DNA from 2 places in the Sphingomonas silueang genome. Region 1 is predicted to be linked to the other one. Evidence: riboswitches for the same ligand, from Rfam matches in the RefSeq annotation. Region 1 holds a riboswitch; the other holds the start of a gene.
What was found. A riboswitch is a leader RNA that binds a small molecule or an ion and turns the genes downstream of it on or off. The one in region 1 is predicted to bind cobalamin.

Region 1 (7,682 bases):
CATCGCCACCGCGCTGGACCTGATCGCGGGCGAGGTCGAGCAGGAACTCGCCTATTGGCACGATGTGCAGGGGCTGGTTGCCGAACCGGGCCGCGCGGGCGAGGTGGTGCGGCTGTTCGCGGGCACGCTGTCGCGCATCCGCTCGCTGCTCGACACCGATGTCGCGGCGATCTTTCGCGGCGATCCGGCGGCGCGCAGCGTGGACGAGATCCTGATCTGCTATCCCGGCGCGACCGCGATCCTGCATCACCGCATCGCGCATGAACTCGATTCGCTCGGCGCGCCGATCGTGGCGCGGATCGTGTCCGAACTGGCCAACGAACGCACCGGGATCGACATCCATCCGGGTGCCACCATCGGCCCCAGCTTCTTCATCGACCACGGCACCGGCGTGGTGATCGGCGAGACGGCGGTGATCGGCGCGCGGGTGCGGCTGTACCAGCATGTCACGCTCGGCGGGCGCGGGCGGCGACCGAACGGCCACGAACCCCCGCGCGGTCCGCTGGCCGAGCGCGAGGCGCGGCATCCGATCATCGGCGACGACGTGCTGATCTATGCCGGGGCGACGATCCTCGGCCGGGTGCGGATCGGCGACCGCACGGTGATCGGCGGCAACGTCTGGCTGCTGAGCGACGTGGCGCCGGGCAGTCTGGTGCTGCAACCCGAAGCGGTGGTGACCAAGCGATAGCGCGTCGTTCGACCACACCACCGTTCGTGTCGAGCGCAGTCGAGACACCCTGCGCAGCGCTTGCGGCACGTCCCCCGACTCCACTCCGGACAGGCGGTAGCGCTCAGGCGAGCGCAGGATAGCCCGCCGCTGCCGCCGCCGCATCCTGTCGGGCGACATGCGCGCGCAGGTCGGCGCGGCTCGGCACGATCCCGGTCAGGCCCAGTACCGCGCGCGCCTCGGCCAGCACGGGATCGGCGAGCACCCGGTCGAGGCCGGAGCGCAGACGGGCGACGACCTCGGGCGGCGTCGTGGCCGCCGTGACGAACGCCGGGGTCGCGGCAGGCGCGCTCCAGTCGAGCGTGCGCAGCGCGCCGGTCACGTCGGGCGCGAAGCGGGCGAGCGCGGCGAAGGTCACTTCGTCGATCGCGGCCACGTCCGCCCGCCCCCCGGCCACCACCTCCGCGCTGCGGGCATGCGCGCCGGTTTCGATCACCGGGGCGAAGAACGGCGCGCCGCCTGCCAGCGGTGCGATCCGGTCGCGCAGCAGCGCCATGCCGGTGTTCGATCCCGCGTCGTTGATCGCCACCCGCCGTCCCCGCAGGTCGGCAAGGGCGCGCGCGGGATCGTCGCGCCGCACCACGATCCGGCTGCGATGCGTGCCCGGCGTCGCCGTCCCGGCATAGACCGGATGGCCGAGCAGCCGCAGCCGGTCATGCGCCAAGGCCCATGGCCGGGTGCAGATCATGCCGAGCAGCAGGCCGGGATGCGACCACACCTCCCCGGTCCCCACGCCGCGCGTCAGCCGGGCGGGCACCCCCCGCACGCCGCGCAACCGCAGGTCTTCGGCGATCCCCGCCCAGAGCGCGTCATTCGCGGCATGCTGGCCGGGGTGGTCGTACATGCCGAGCCATGCGATCTCAGCCATGGTCGCCCGCCGCCAGCGCCGGATGCAGCACCCGGTCGTGCGGGCGCAGCGCGAAGCGGCGCACCACCTCGCGATACCCCCGATAGCGCGGCTCCGCCCGATCGGTCCGCATCCGCTCCAGCAACGGCAGGCGATACCACGGCGCGGCGGGAAAGGCATGGTGTGCGGCATGCAGGTTGTTGTTGAGGAACAGCAGCGCCAGCGGCCCGTGCGAGGTGACGGTGGCCGCGCGCGACGGCCCGGCGGCGTCGGCGCGATGCTCGGCGAACCCGCGCAGCAGCGACGCCGCCTGCCCCGGCAGCACGAAGCACAGCAGATAGGTCGCGATCGGCAGCGCCACCGCGTCCAGCCAGACGAGCACCAGCGCGACCCCGATCAGGTGCGGCCCCCATTCGCGCGCGAAGGCGGCGGGTTCGCGCCATGCGCGGCGCACCTCGCCGGACAGGAACAGCAGGATCGCCGCCGCAGGCCCCAGCAGCATCTGCCCGAGCAGCGTCGCGCGCATCCGGGCGAGGCGCGCGGTCAGTCCGTCACCCGCGACGTAGCGCGACTCCGGATCATGATGCGGATGGGTCGGTTCGGGCGAGCGGTGATGCGCGATATGCGTCCGGCGATACACGCCGTACGGCAACCACAGCGACAGCGGCACGCCGCCGATCGCATCGTTGATCCAGCGCACCCGCGTCGGGTGTCCATGGATCGTCTCATGCTGCAACGACCCGTGCCAGCCGAGGAACCAGCCGCCCAGCACCACCAGCAGCGGGACCGGCAGCACCGCCCACCACAGCGTCACCGCCGCCCAGCCGCCATAGACCGCCGTCGCCAGCAGCAGCGTGGGCCACTCGACCCGCCTGATCGCCTTGCTCATAATCCCACTATACTGATAGGATATGCGCAAAGGCAAGCGCGTCCGGCGCTACAGCCCCTCGCCGCCGACCCAATGGGCGTTGGAGAGCGCGCGGGCGAGCGTCGCGCACTGGACGCGGATGTCGGGCACCGCGACCACTTCCCACCACATGCCGCGCGTCATCGGGCCGATCGCGTGGAGCCGGGGGTGCGCCTGCCCGTCCGCCGCCACCACGCGGGTGGCGGCATCGACGTCGATCCCCAGCCGACAGGCATCGGGCCGGACGATGCCCGCCGCCGTCAGCTGGCGCAGCAGCGGCTCGGGACTGCGCAGCAGATTGCCCTGCGGACCGGTGCAGTTGACGATGCGGGCGAAGGCTTCGGTCCGCCGCGCGTCCGACCCGCGCGGTCGCCACGTCACGGTCGCGCACCGGCCGTCGGCGGCGACCGCCTGCACCTTCCCGCCGAGGAAGCGCAGCCGCCCGGCGGCGACCAGCGCGTCGATCGCCGCGCCGATCTCCGGCGCGAGGCGGTGGCGATGCACGTCCCAGAAGGGGCGGAGATGGCGCAGGAACCGCCGCCGCTGGCCCGCGTCCGCCCCGGCCCACAGCAGTTGCGTGACCGGTCGCAGCGCGTCGACCGCACCGCGCCAGCCGCTGCGCGCCGCCTCGCCGCGCACCTCGCGGACCAGCGCCGACAGGGTGCGCGCAGGCTTCTCGCGCGCCGGATCGACCGGCGGCTGTTCGGGATCATGGACCCGCGGGCGCAACCCCCGGCGCGACAGCGCGGTGACGGTTCCGCGGAACCCCCGCCGGTCGAGCAGCAGCGCGGCATCGACTGCGGTCAGCCCCGATCCGAGCAGCAGCACCGCATCGCCGGGGGCAAGGCCCTCGGCGATATCCCCCGCCCAGGGATCGTCGCGATAGACGCCGGGCGGCAGCGCCGACAGGTCGATCCCCTCGGGCGCATGCGGCGGGAGGTTGCCGAGCGCGAGGACCGCCCGATCGAACGTCGCGTGCGTTCCGTCGGCGAAACGCGCCGTCACCGTATCCGCACCGTCGTCCAGCGCGACGACCTCGCCCGTCACCAGCATCAGCCGGTCGGGTGCCTGCGCCCGCGCCCCGGCCAGCAGGTCGGCGAGATAGGCGCCGTAGACCGTGCGCCGCACGAAGCTGGTCGGACCGCCTAGCCCGCGCGCGCCCAGCCAGCGGACGAAATGGTCGCGATCGTCGGGAAAGGCGCTCATGTTGGCGGCGCGGACGTTGAGCAGATGGCTGTCGTCCGCCGCGCTATAGGCGACGCCGCGCGCGAGCTGCGCCGTCCGCCGCTCGACCAGCGTGACGCGCGGCCCCTCCTGCCGCAGCAGGTTGAGCGCGAGCAGCGTGCCCGACGCCCCGCCGCCGACGATCAATATATGCGGGTCGGGCAACGACATGCGGCTGGCCTTTCAAACCGGTTGTGCCGAGGGGGTATAGGAACGCCGCCCCCCGCGCGATAGGGATGCGGGGTTCGCACCACCACCACAGGACTATCGCGATGCCCCATGTCGCCCCCCGGGGCATCCACCGGCTGCTGCGCGGCGAGGCGACCGGCGGCATCCTGTTGCTGCTGTCGGCGGTGCTGGCGCTGGCGGTCGCCAATTCGCCGCTCGCACCGCTCTATGCCGCGATGCTGGAGCAGCATGTCGGGCCGCTGACCGCCCGCCACTGGATCGACGACGGGCTGATGGCGCTGTTCTTTCTGCTCATCGGGCTGGAAGTGAAGCGCGAACTGCTGCTCGGCCAGCTCGCCACCTGGTCGCAGCGCATCCTGCCGGGGGCGGCGGCGGTGGCGGGGATGGTGGTTCCCGCCTTGCTCTACACCGCGTTCAACGGCGGCATGCCGACCGCGCGCGGCTGGGCGATACCGGCGGCGACCGATATCGCCTTCGCGCTCGGCATCGTCGCGCTGCTGGGATCGCGCGTGCCGCTGTCGCTGAAGATCCTGCTGACCGCGATCGCGGTGATCGACGATCTGCTGGCGATCGTGGTGATCGCGATCTTCTATACCGGTTCGATCGCGCTGGTCCCGCTCGGGCTGGCGGTGGCCGGGCTGGCGCTGCTGGTGGCGCTCAACCGTGCAGGCGTGCGGTCGCTGTGGCCATGGGCGGTGATCGGGACCGGGATATGGGTCGCGGTGCTGCTGTCGGGGGTGCATGCGACGCTGGCCGGGGTCGCGGTGGCGCTGACCGTGCCGCTGCGGACGCCCGGCGCCGTGCCGCCGCTCGAACGGCTGGAGCACGGGCTTCAGCCATGGGTCACCTTCCTCGTGCTGCCGCTGTTCGGCTTCGCCAATGCCGGGGTGTCGTTCGCCGGACTGACGCCCGCGATCCTGATCGCGCCGGTGCCGATCGGGATCATCGCCGGGCTGTTCCTCGGCAAGCAGGCCGGGATATTCGCGACCGTGCAGCTGCTGACGCGGCTCGGCTTCGCTCCGCCGCCCGCGGGGGCGAACGTCCGCCAGCTCTGGGGCATGACGGTGCTGTGCGGGATCGGCTTCACGATGAGCCTGTTCATCGGCGGCCTGGCGTTCGGCGAGGGACCGGTGATGGATTCGGTGCGGATCGGGGTGCTCGGCGGGTCGCTGCTGTCGGGCGTGCTCGGCTGGGCGATCCTGCGGCGCAGTACGCGCGAACGCCATTTTACGATATAACGAAGTCTTTATATCCTGATTGACGATCCGGTCGCGATCGTGGATATCGCCGCTGTCGAAGGTTCTTCGCCGATCCGCACCGGACCGGCGGAGCTAAGACGGGAAGCCGGTGCGGCCCTTGCAGGGCCAAGGCCGGCGCTGCCCCCGCAACTGTAAGCGGCGAGCGGCGGTCATCATGCGTCACTGGCGGAGCGATCCGCCGGGAAGGCCCGACCGTGCGCGACGACCCGCGAGCCAGGAGACCTGCCCTCGACGCGATAACGTCCACCGGCGGGGATGTCGGATCGGTCGCCTGCATCCCCGCGGCCGGTCGTCACCGTCCGCGCGGTCGCGCGCGTGCCCGTCCTGCTCGCCCGCCCTTCACACGGGGTATGAAGCAATGACCGTCACCATCGCCACGCTGGGATTCCCCCGCATCGGCGCACGCCGCGAGCTTAAATTCGCGCTCGAAAGCCACTGGTCGGGCAAGACGACCGCCACCGAACTCGCCTATGCTGCCGCCGACCTGCGGCGCACCCATTGGACGCGGCAGCGCGACCTCGGCGTCGACTGGGTGCCGTCGGGCGATTTCTCGCTCTACGACCATGTGCTCGACACCAGCGTCATGCTCGGCGCGATCCCGGCGCGCTACCGCGACGCGGGCGACGGCCTCGCCACCTACTTCGCGATGGCGCGCGGCACCGGCAACGGCGGCACCTGCGCGCACGGCGACGTGACCGCGTGCGAGATGACCAAATGGTTCGACACCAACTATCACTATATGGTCCCCGAACTGACCGCGGACCAGCGCTTCGTGCTCGACCCCGCCAAGCCGCTCGGCGATTTCCGCGAGGCGCAAGGACAGGGGATCGCGACCCGTCCGGTGCTGCTCGGGCCGGTGACGTGGCTGGCGCTGGCCAAGGGGCGCGGGGTCGATCCGCTCGACCATCTCGACGCGGTGCTCGCCTGCTATGTCGACCTGCTGGCCGCACTGGCGCAGGCGGGCGCGGAGTGGGTGCAGATCGACGAGCCGCTGCTGGTGCTGGACCTGACCGAACGGCAACGCGCCGCCTTCACCCGCGCCTATGCCCGGCTGTCGCGCGCCGGGCCGAAGCTGATGCTGGCCACCTATTTCGGCGGGCTGGAGGATAATCTGTCGCTCGCCGCCGCGCTGCCGGTGGCGGGGCTGCACGTCGATCTGGTGCGCGCGCCCGAACAGCTCGACGCGGTGCTGGCCGCAGCACCGCGCGACCTGCTGCTGTCGCTCGGCGTCATCGACGGGCGCAACGTGTGGCGCGCCGATCTCGACGCGGTGCTGGAACGGATCGAGGCCGTAGCCGCCGCGCGCGACGTGATCCTCGCCCCCTCCTGCTCGCTGCTGCATGTCCCGGTGGACCTGACGGCGGAACCGAAGCTCGACGACGAACTGCGCCAGTGGCTGGCGTTCGCGGTGCAGAAGATCGAGGCGCTGGCGATCCTGAAGGAGGCGCTGAACGAAGGGCGCGAGAGCGTCGCCGACGCGCTGGCCGATGCCGCCCGCGCCGCCGCCGCCCGCCGCGTGTCGCCGCGCATCCATGACGCAGCGGTCGCCGCCCGTACCGCCGCCGTCACCCCGGCGATGTACGCCCGCGCATCCGACCACCCGGCGCGGATCGCGGCGCAGGCGGCGGTGCTCGACCTGCCCCCCTTCCCCACCACCACCATCGGATCCTTCCCGCAGACGGCGGCGGTGCGCCACGCCCGCGCCGAACATGGTCGCGGACGGATCGACGATGCCGCCTATGCAGCGTTCCTGCGCGAAGAAACCGAACGCGCCGTGCGCTGGCAGGAGGAGGTCGGGCTCGACATGCTCGTCCATGGCGAGTTCGAGCGCAACGACATGGTGCAATATTTCGGCGAGCGGCTGTCGGGCTTCGCCTTCACCGTCCATGGCTGGGTCCAGAGCTACGGCTCGCGCTGCGTCCGCCCGCCGATCCTGTACGGCGACGTCGCCCGGCCCGAACCGATGACCGTCGCCTGGTGGCGCTATGCGCAGGGGCTGACCGACCGGCCGATGAAGGGCATGCTGACCGGCCCCGTCACCATCCTCAACTGGTCGTTCGTGCGCGATGACCAGCCGCGCGCGGACAGCTGCCGCCAGATCGCGCTGGCGATCCGCGACGAGGTGCTCGACCTCGAGGCGGCGGGCGCGAAGGCGATCCAGATCGACGAGGCGGCGCTGCGCGAAGGGCTTCCCTTACGCCGCCGCGACCGGGGAACGTATCTCGGCTGGGCGGTCGACTGTTTCCGGCTGAGCGCGGCGGGTGTGGCGGATGCGACGCAGATCCACACCCATATGTGCTATGCGGAGTTCAACGACATCCTGCCCGCGATCGGCGCGATGGACGCCGACGTGCTGTCGATCGAGACGGCGCGATCGCAGATGGAACTGCTCGAAGGCTTCGCCGCCTATCGCTATCCCGGCGCGATCGGGCCGGGCGTCTATGACATCCACGCCCCGCGCGTGCCGGGCGAGGGCGAGATGGTCGAGTTGATCCGGCTGGCCCAGGCGCATCTGTCGGTCGAACAGCT
Region 2 (7,682 bases), on a different contig from region 1:
CATGGCGCGGGCGACCGGCCCCGCCGCGTCGCCGCCGCCCTGCCAGCGATCGGCGAAATGGAAAAAGGCATAGGCGGTCATGCCGTTGCCCGCCGCCTGCATCGCGAGGCGCGCGCACCATGCGCGGATCAGGTCGCCACGCCCGATCGTCCGGCGAACCGGCTGCGCTGCGGACGGGGGCGCAGCGTCGCCCAGCGCCTGCTCGCGCGCGAACAGCACGAACGGCAGGATCATCGCCGCCGCCAGACCGACATTGGCGGCAAAGCGCGCCGCTTCCCCGGCGAACAGCGGCAGGGTGACGAACGACGCCGACAGCACCCCCACCGGATGCGAGATGCCGAGCAGCCCGCTCACCTGCCCCCTGGCGGCATCGGGCACCTCATCGGCCAGCACCGCGACCATCGGCGCGAACATCAGGTTCAGCGCGACCTGCCAGAAACCGACCGCAGCCAGCAGGGCCAACGGGGTGGTCGCGCGGTGGATCGCGGCAAAGGCGATCGCAAGGCCCGCCAGCCCGATCGCGATCGTCGGGCGCCGGCTGCCGCTGCGACGGCGCTGCACGTCGCTCAGCCAGCCCGCCGCGATATTGGCGATGCTGGCGACGAACACGCCGAACAGGACCACCTGCCCCAGCAGCGTCACGCGGTTGGCGGGGTCGATCGCCGCGACCTTCACCTGCAACAGGATGCTGACGAACGGCATGAACGCGACGAACAGCCCGCAATAGGCCAGCGTATACAGCGCCACCAGCCTGCGCGCCGGGGCGGCGGTCTGCCCGTTCAACGCCCCGCGATCCGGCGCAGCGCCGCGGTCAGCTGCGCGATGGTATAGGGTTTGTGCAGCAGCTCGAACCCGCGCGTCCCTTGCCGGGCGATCACGTCGCTGTAGCCGCTGGTCAGCAGCACCGGCAGCCGGGGATGGTCGGCGCGCAGCCGGGCGGCGAGTTCCAGCCCGTCGACGCGCGGCATCACCACGTCGGAAAACACGATGTCGAACCGGTCCGCCCCGGCGGCGATCACCTCCAGCGCGGCCTGTCCGTCGACGACATGGGTCGGCAGGAAGCCGTGCTGCTCCAGTGCCTGCGCCGTAGTGTGGCCGACGGCGGCATTGTCCTCGACCACCAGCACGCGCAGGCCCAGCCCGGCGAGATCGTCCGGCTCGGCGCGCGGCGTCGGCGCGGCAGCGGCGGGGGCATCGGCCTGCGGCAGATACAGGGTGAAGACGGTGTCGCCCGGCGTCCCCCGGACCCGCACCTCGCCGCCCGACTGTTTGGCGAAGCCGAACACCTGGCTCAGCCCCAGCCCGGTGCCCTTGCCCAGCCCCTTGGTCGTGAAGAAGGGCTCGAAGATGCGGCCGACCAGATCGTCGGCGATGCCCGATCCGGTGTCGGCGATGGCGACGGCGATATGCCGCCCGGCCTGCGCGGGCGCATGGCCGCTGGCGGGGATGCCGTCCACCTGCGCGACGGTGATGGTCAGCCGCCCCTCGCCCTGCATCGCGTCGCGGGCGTTGGCCGCCATGTTGACGATGGCGGTATCGAACTGGTTCGGATCGACATCGACGAAGGCAGGCCCGGCGCATGGCCGCACCTCCACCACGATGCGCGATCCGGCCAGCGTGCGGACGATATCCCCCAGCGCGGCGATGGCGGCGTTCGCGTCGAAGACGCTCGGCTGCAACGCCGATCGCCGGGCGAAGGCCAGCAGCTGCCCGGTCAGCCTCGCGGCGCGATCGACGGTGTCGCTGATCGCGGAGAGATAGCGTTCGCGCCGCGCGTCGGTCAGCGAAGGCTGGCGCAGCAGGTCGACCGAGGAGCGCACGATCGTCAGCAGATTGTTGAAATCGTGCGCGACACCGCCGGTCAGCTGACCGATCGCCTCCATCTTCTGGCTCTGGCGCAGCGCGTCCTGCGCCGTCACCAGCGCGTTGGTGCGATCGGCGACCTGCTCCTCCAGCGACGCGGCCAGCGCCTCCAGCTCGCGTTCGGCGCGGCGGCGCTCGGTTGCGGCGCGGGTGCGTTCGGCCACCTCACGCATGAACGCCACCTCGTCGTCGCGCCACGCGCGCGCCTCGCCGTGATTGGCATAGAGCAGCGCGACCAGTCCGCCATGTTCGGTCAGCGGCATGTTGATGAACGCGCGGGCGTTGATCGCCTCCAGCTGCGCCGCGGTATCGGCGGTGCGCGGGTCGGTGCGCGCGTCGGCGACGATCGCGGTCTCGCCGCGCTTCAGATCGTCGATATAGCTGCCGTAGTCGCGGAAATGGAGCGTCCCCGCGATCGTGGTGACGCCCGGCGCGTTCCAGTCGCGCTCGATCACGATCGTCTCCGCCGCGCGATCGACGAGGCCATAGCCGACGCGGTCGACCCCCAGTGCCTGACCGATGATCTGCGATGCGGCGACGCTCATCTCGACCGGGTCGTCGAGCAGGCGCAGCGTGTCGTTGAGGTCGGCCATCGCCGCGCGCATCTGCTCAAGGCGCTTGTAATCGGTGACGTCGATCGACACCCCCGCCAGCCGGACCACGCGCCCGGCATCGTCGCAGGTCGGCTGGCCGCGGCTGGCGATCCAGCGCCGGTCGCCCGCGGCGGTGCGGATGCGCACCTCGTTCTCGAACGGCTCGCCCGCGAAGCTGCGCTCGATCGCGGCGAGCAGGTCGGCGCGGTCGTCATCATGGACGATCGCGAGGATTTCGGCATGCGACGGGGGATAGTCCGCCGGAAAGCCGCAGTTGACGCGACAGATGTCGGAGGTGCGGAGCCGGCACGTCTCGCGCTCGAGCGACCAGGTGCCGAACCGCCCCGCCTCCAGCGCGAAGTGCATCTCGCGCTCGCGCTCCTCCTGTTCGCGGAACCGCCCGGCCAGTTCGGCCATCAGCGCGGCGTTGCTGGTCTCCAGTCCCTCCACCCGCTCGCGCTCCAGCGTCACATCCATCTGGCTGGCGAAGAAATAGGCGAGCTGCCCGTCCGCATCGGGCACCGGGGCCAGCAGCAGCCGGTTCCAGAACGGCGTACCGTCGCGGCGATAGTTGCGGATTTCGATCTCGATCGATTCGCGCCGGGCCACCGCGTCGCGGATGCGCGCGACCGTCGCGGAATCGGTATCCTCACCCTGAAGGAAGCGGCAGTTGCGCCCGATGATCTCGTCGCGAGTATAGCCGGTCAGGCGGCAGAAGGCGTCGTTGGCGAACACGACCGGATTGTCGTCCTGCCGCGGGTCGGTGATGATCATCGGCATGCGCGTGGCACGCACGGCGGCGACGAACGGGTCGGTCCCGCCGCCGGTCCCGGCGATCTCGTGCGCGATCCGGCGTTCGTCGCCGATCGCCGCGCCGCCCGCGTTGCCGCTATCGCTCAACTCGTCTCGCATCGCCACAGAAACGTGGTCCCCCCAACCGCCGTTCCTTGGCTCCTCATCCTTTCGGACGCAAGGCTCGGTGCGCAGCGGTCAGCGGCGAACGTCGAGCCCGCCGCCCAGGAAGGCGTCGATATCGGCCTGACGGAACAGGCTGGCGTCGCCCGGCAGCGAATGCTTGAGCGCCGCGACCGCGAGGCCCCAGCTTGCCGCCGTCGCCGCGTCCCGCCCCGACATCAGCGCGTGGAGCACGCCGCTGGCAAAGGCATCGCCGCCGCCGATGCGATCGACGATGCCCGACACCGCGACTTCCTGCGTCTGGACCGCGCCGGTGGGCGTATCGATCCGCGCCGACAGGCGGTTGCGATCGGCGTCATCGACATGGCGCGCGGTCGAGGCGATGTGCTTCAGGTTCGGGAAGGCGGCGAACGCCGCTTCCGCCGCCTCGCGCCGCCGGTCCTCGCCATCGCCCGAAAAGGGCTTGGCCAGCAGCAGCGACACGTCGCGGTGATTGCCGAACAACAGGTCCGCCATGCCGACCAGCCGCGTCAGCACCGCTCGGGGATCGCTGTCCCACGCCTCCCACAGCCGGGCGCGATAGTTGCCGTCGAACGAGACGGTCAGCCCCTTCGCCCGCGCCGCCTCGGCAGCGGCGATCGCGGCATTCGCGGTCTCATGCCCCAGCGCCGGGGTGATGCCCGACAGGTGCAGCCGGGTGCAGCCGTCCAGCAGCGCGTCCCAGTCCCAGGTGGACGCAGGCGCGGTCGCGAAGCTGGACCCTGCGCGGTCGTACACGATGTCCGATGCGCGCAAGCCTGCCCCGGCGCTCAGGAAATACAGTCCCATCCGGCCGTCACGAACGGCGACGCGCGAACAGTCCACCCCCTGCGCGCGCAATGCCGACACGGCGCCGCGCCCCAGCGGACTGTCGGGAACCACGCTGGCCATCGCCGCGGCATGGCCGAGATTGGCGAGCCCGACCGCAACATTGGCTTCGGCCCCGCCGACATACACGTCGAAGCGCGGGCTCTGCATCACCAGTTCGCGCCCCGGCGCGGTCATGCGCAGCAGCAGTTCGCCGAAACACAGGATCATCGTGCGAGCCACCCCCCATCGACCGCAAGGACATGGCCGTTTACATAGTCCGAAGCGGTCGAGGCAAGGAATATCGCCGCCCCGCCCAGATCGCTCGCATCGCCCCAGCGGCCCGCCGGGATACGTTCGAGGATCTGGCGGTTGCGCGTTTCGTCCGCCTGCAACGCGGCGGTGTTGTTGGTGGCGATATAGCCCGGCGCGATCGCGTTGACGTTCACCCCCTTGGCCGCCCATTCATTGGCCAGCAGCCTGGTAAGGCCGCCGATGCCCGATTTGGACGCGGTATAGCTCGGCACGCGCACGCCGCCCTGGAAGGTCAGCATCGAGGCGATGTTGATGACCTTGCCCCGCCCCTGGGCCACCATGTGCCGCCCGGCGGCCTGCGTCAGGAAGAACACCGACTTCAGGTTGGTGTCGATCACCGCGTCCCAGTCTTCCTCGGTGAAGTCGAGGCTGTCGGCACGGCGGATGATGCCCGCATTGTTGACGAGGATGTCGAGCCCGCCGAGCGTGTCGATCGTCTGGCGGACCACCCCTTCGACCGGGGCGATGGTCGACAGGTCGGCGGAGACGATCTCCGCCCGGCGGCCCAGCGCACGCGCCTTGTCCGCCGTGTCGGTCGCGGGCGTGCGCCCGATCAGCGCGACATCGGCCCCGGCGGCGGCGAGCGCCAGCGCGATCGCCTGCCCGATGCCGGTATTGGCCCCGGTGATCGCCGCGACGCGGCCCGAAAGGTCGAAGGGATTGGTCATGATCGCGTCCCTCAGGCCAGCTGGCAGATGTCGAGGACGTTCATGTCGGTATAGTCCTGGTTCTCGCCCGCCATCGCCCAGATGAAGGCGTAGGCGCGGGTGCCCGACCCCATGTGGACCGACCACGGCGGCGAGATCACCGCTTCCTCGTTGCCCATGACGATGTGGCGCATCGCCTCGCCCTCGCCCATGTAATGGAACACCTTGTCGTTGTCGGTCGGCAGCTCGAAGTAGAAATAGATCTCGCTGCGGCGCTCGTGGATGTGCGGGGGCATGGTGTTCCACACGCTGCCGGGCTTCAGCACGGTCAGGCCCATCACCAGCTGCGCCGAATCGCACACGCCGGGAATGACGAGCTGGTAGATCGTCCGCTCGTTCGATTCCTCGAGGCTGCCGCGGTCGAGCGCGTTGGCGTCGGCAATGCCGAGCTTGCGGGTCTGGAAGCCCTTATGCGCCGGGCACGACGCGATGTAGAAACGCGCACCCGCGCCGCCGAACTCGACGTCGGTCGCGCCCATGGTGACGTAGACGCAGTCCTTGTTGCCGAGCGTGAACACCTCGCCGTCGACGGTCACGGTGCCCTCGGCCTCGCCGACGTTCACCACCGCCATCTCGCGACGTTCGAGGAAGGGATGTCCCTCCGCCGACTTCGGCTCGGTCTGCGCGGGCAGCTTGACCGGCGTGTCGCCCACCGCGACGCCGCCGATCACGAACCGGTCGGCATGGGTGTAGTTCAGCACGCATTCGCCGGTGCGGAACAGGCCGTCGATCAGATAGCGGTCGCGCAGTTCCTCGTTGGACACGCATTCCATCATGTCGGGATGCGTGGCGTAATAGGTGCGGTCGAACATGATTCTCTCCCTTGGTAACCGGTATCAATGGCCCGACGGCCAGCCCCGGTCCTGCGATGCGAAACGGTCTGCAATCGTCCTACTGTGCGGCATCGATCGCGTCGACCCGTTTTTCGCCCGGAAAAGCGCCGGTCACGCCAGACCGCGGAAATCCGCGGCGTTGCGTGCCCGGAATATATCGTTCCGATAGATGGTACGGCCTTTCACTATGCGATCGTGAAGCATTCTGCCGAACGGTGATCGCCTGTCGGAATGACACCGATTACCTCATGCGCTTCCAGCCTGATGCTTGCCACGCAGGCACCGCCCGGCTAGAGGCGCGCGGCGATCCGGCGGCCATGTCGGCGGATCGTGGCACGCCGGTGCCCTTCGGGGCTTGAAACGGGAATGCGGTGCGGGGCTCTCATCCCCAATGCCGCGGCTGTCCCTGCAACTGTAAGCGGTGAGCACGCCTCCACGCCGGTCGGACATCCGACACGGCAGCCACTGGGAAACCGGGAAGGTGGGAGCGCGATTGCGACGACCCGCGAGCCAGGAGACCTGCCGGCGCGTGGTCGCTTCTGCCCGAGGTCCAGCGGAGACCGGGGCCGGTTCTCCGTGTGGAGCGACGAAACTCGATGCGGCGGGGCCGCATGCGGGGGAGTCGCCGGTTTCCACGCGCGGGGGTGCCGCCGGAGCCGTGCTTTCCTGTCCGGGCCTGGCCGCCCGTTCCCCGCCCGTCGCGCTCCTGTCCGCACCCCGGGGAACACGCATGTTGAAGACCACGCTTACCCTTGCCGCGCTGCTCGCCGGCTCCTCCGCCTTTGCCCAGGCGCTGCCGGGCGAGGCCGCCGACGACGCGACCGATCCGATCATCGTCACCGGCACCCGCGCGCTGGACGGCACACCCGCCGACCTGCTCGGCTCGTCCTATACGCTGCTCGACGCGCAGACGCTGGAGAACCGCCAGACGCGGGTCGTCTCCGACATCCTGCGCGACGTGCCGGGCGTGTCGGTCAGCCGCTCGGGCGGGGTCGGCGGCTTCACCCAGCTGCGCCTGCGCGGGACGGAGGCGAACCACACGCTGGTCCTGATCGACGGGATCGAGGCGTCCGACCCGTTCCTCGGCGAGTTCGACTTCGCGACGCTGATCGCCGACGACGTGGCCCGGATCGAGGTGCTGCGCGGCCAGCAGTCGGCGACCTATGGCTCGGACGCGATCGGCGGCGTGGTGCATTACATCACCGCCAACGGGGCGGACGCACCGGGCGTGCGCGGCCGGATCGAGGGCGGCACCTTCGATACCGTCGGCGGCGCGGCCCGGCTGGGCGGCGTTACCGGCGGGCTGGATTATGTCGTGTCGGGCGCGTTCAACAGCACCGGCGGCACGCCCTCCGCGCGGCGCGGCATTGGCGATCGTAACCTGGGCGCGGACAACCGCCAGTTCGCGGGCAAGCTGGCCTATGCACTCGCCCCCAATCTCCGCCTGTTCGCGACCGGGCGCTATGCGCGGTTGCAGGCGGATACCAACCCGCAGGACTTCGACTTCACCTCGCCGACCTACGGCTTCGTGGTGGACGGCGACGACACGACGACCTCGCGCAGCTTCCTCGGCCTCGGTCGTGCCGAACTCGACCTGTTCGACGGCGCGT

Region 2: it holds a riboswitch for cobalamin, as region 1 does, so the genes downstream of both, ABLE43_RS16105 (TonB-dependent receptor plug domain-containing protein) here and metE (5-methyltetrahydropteroyltriglutamate--homocysteine S-methyltransferase) in region 1, are expected to answer to the same signal.

The regions. Positions count from the first base shown of each region.
Region 1 is NZ_JBDZDK010000033.1:25,505-33,186, reverse strand. It holds gene epsC (serine O-acetyltransferase EpsC) at 1-688, shown strand, start outside; gene ABLE43_RS20060 (phosphate/phosphite/phosphonate ABC transporter substrate-binding protein) at 792-1,595, opposite strand; gene ABLE43_RS20055 (fatty acid desaturase) at 1,588-2,463, opposite strand; gene ABLE43_RS20050 (FAD/NAD(P)-binding protein) at 2,512-3,876, opposite strand; gene nhaA (Na+/H+ antiporter NhaA) at 3,978-5,132, shown strand; cobalamin riboswitch at 5,175-5,397, shown strand; gene metE (5-methyltetrahydropteroyltriglutamate--homocysteine S-methyltransferase) at 5,512-7,682, shown strand, end outside.
Region 2 is NZ_JBDZDK010000019.1:50,075-57,756, reverse strand. It holds gene ABLE43_RS16130 (MFS transporter) at 1-783, opposite strand, end outside; gene ABLE43_RS16125 (PAS domain-containing protein) at 780-3,368, opposite strand; gene ABLE43_RS16120 (sugar kinase) at 3,447-4,448, opposite strand; gene kduD (2-dehydro-3-deoxy-D-gluconate 5-dehydrogenase KduD) at 4,445-5,200, opposite strand; gene kduI (5-dehydro-4-deoxy-D-glucuronate isomerase) at 5,212-6,051, opposite strand; cobalamin riboswitch at 6,395-6,613, shown strand; gene ABLE43_RS16105 (TonB-dependent receptor plug domain-containing protein) at 6,803-7,682, shown strand, end outside.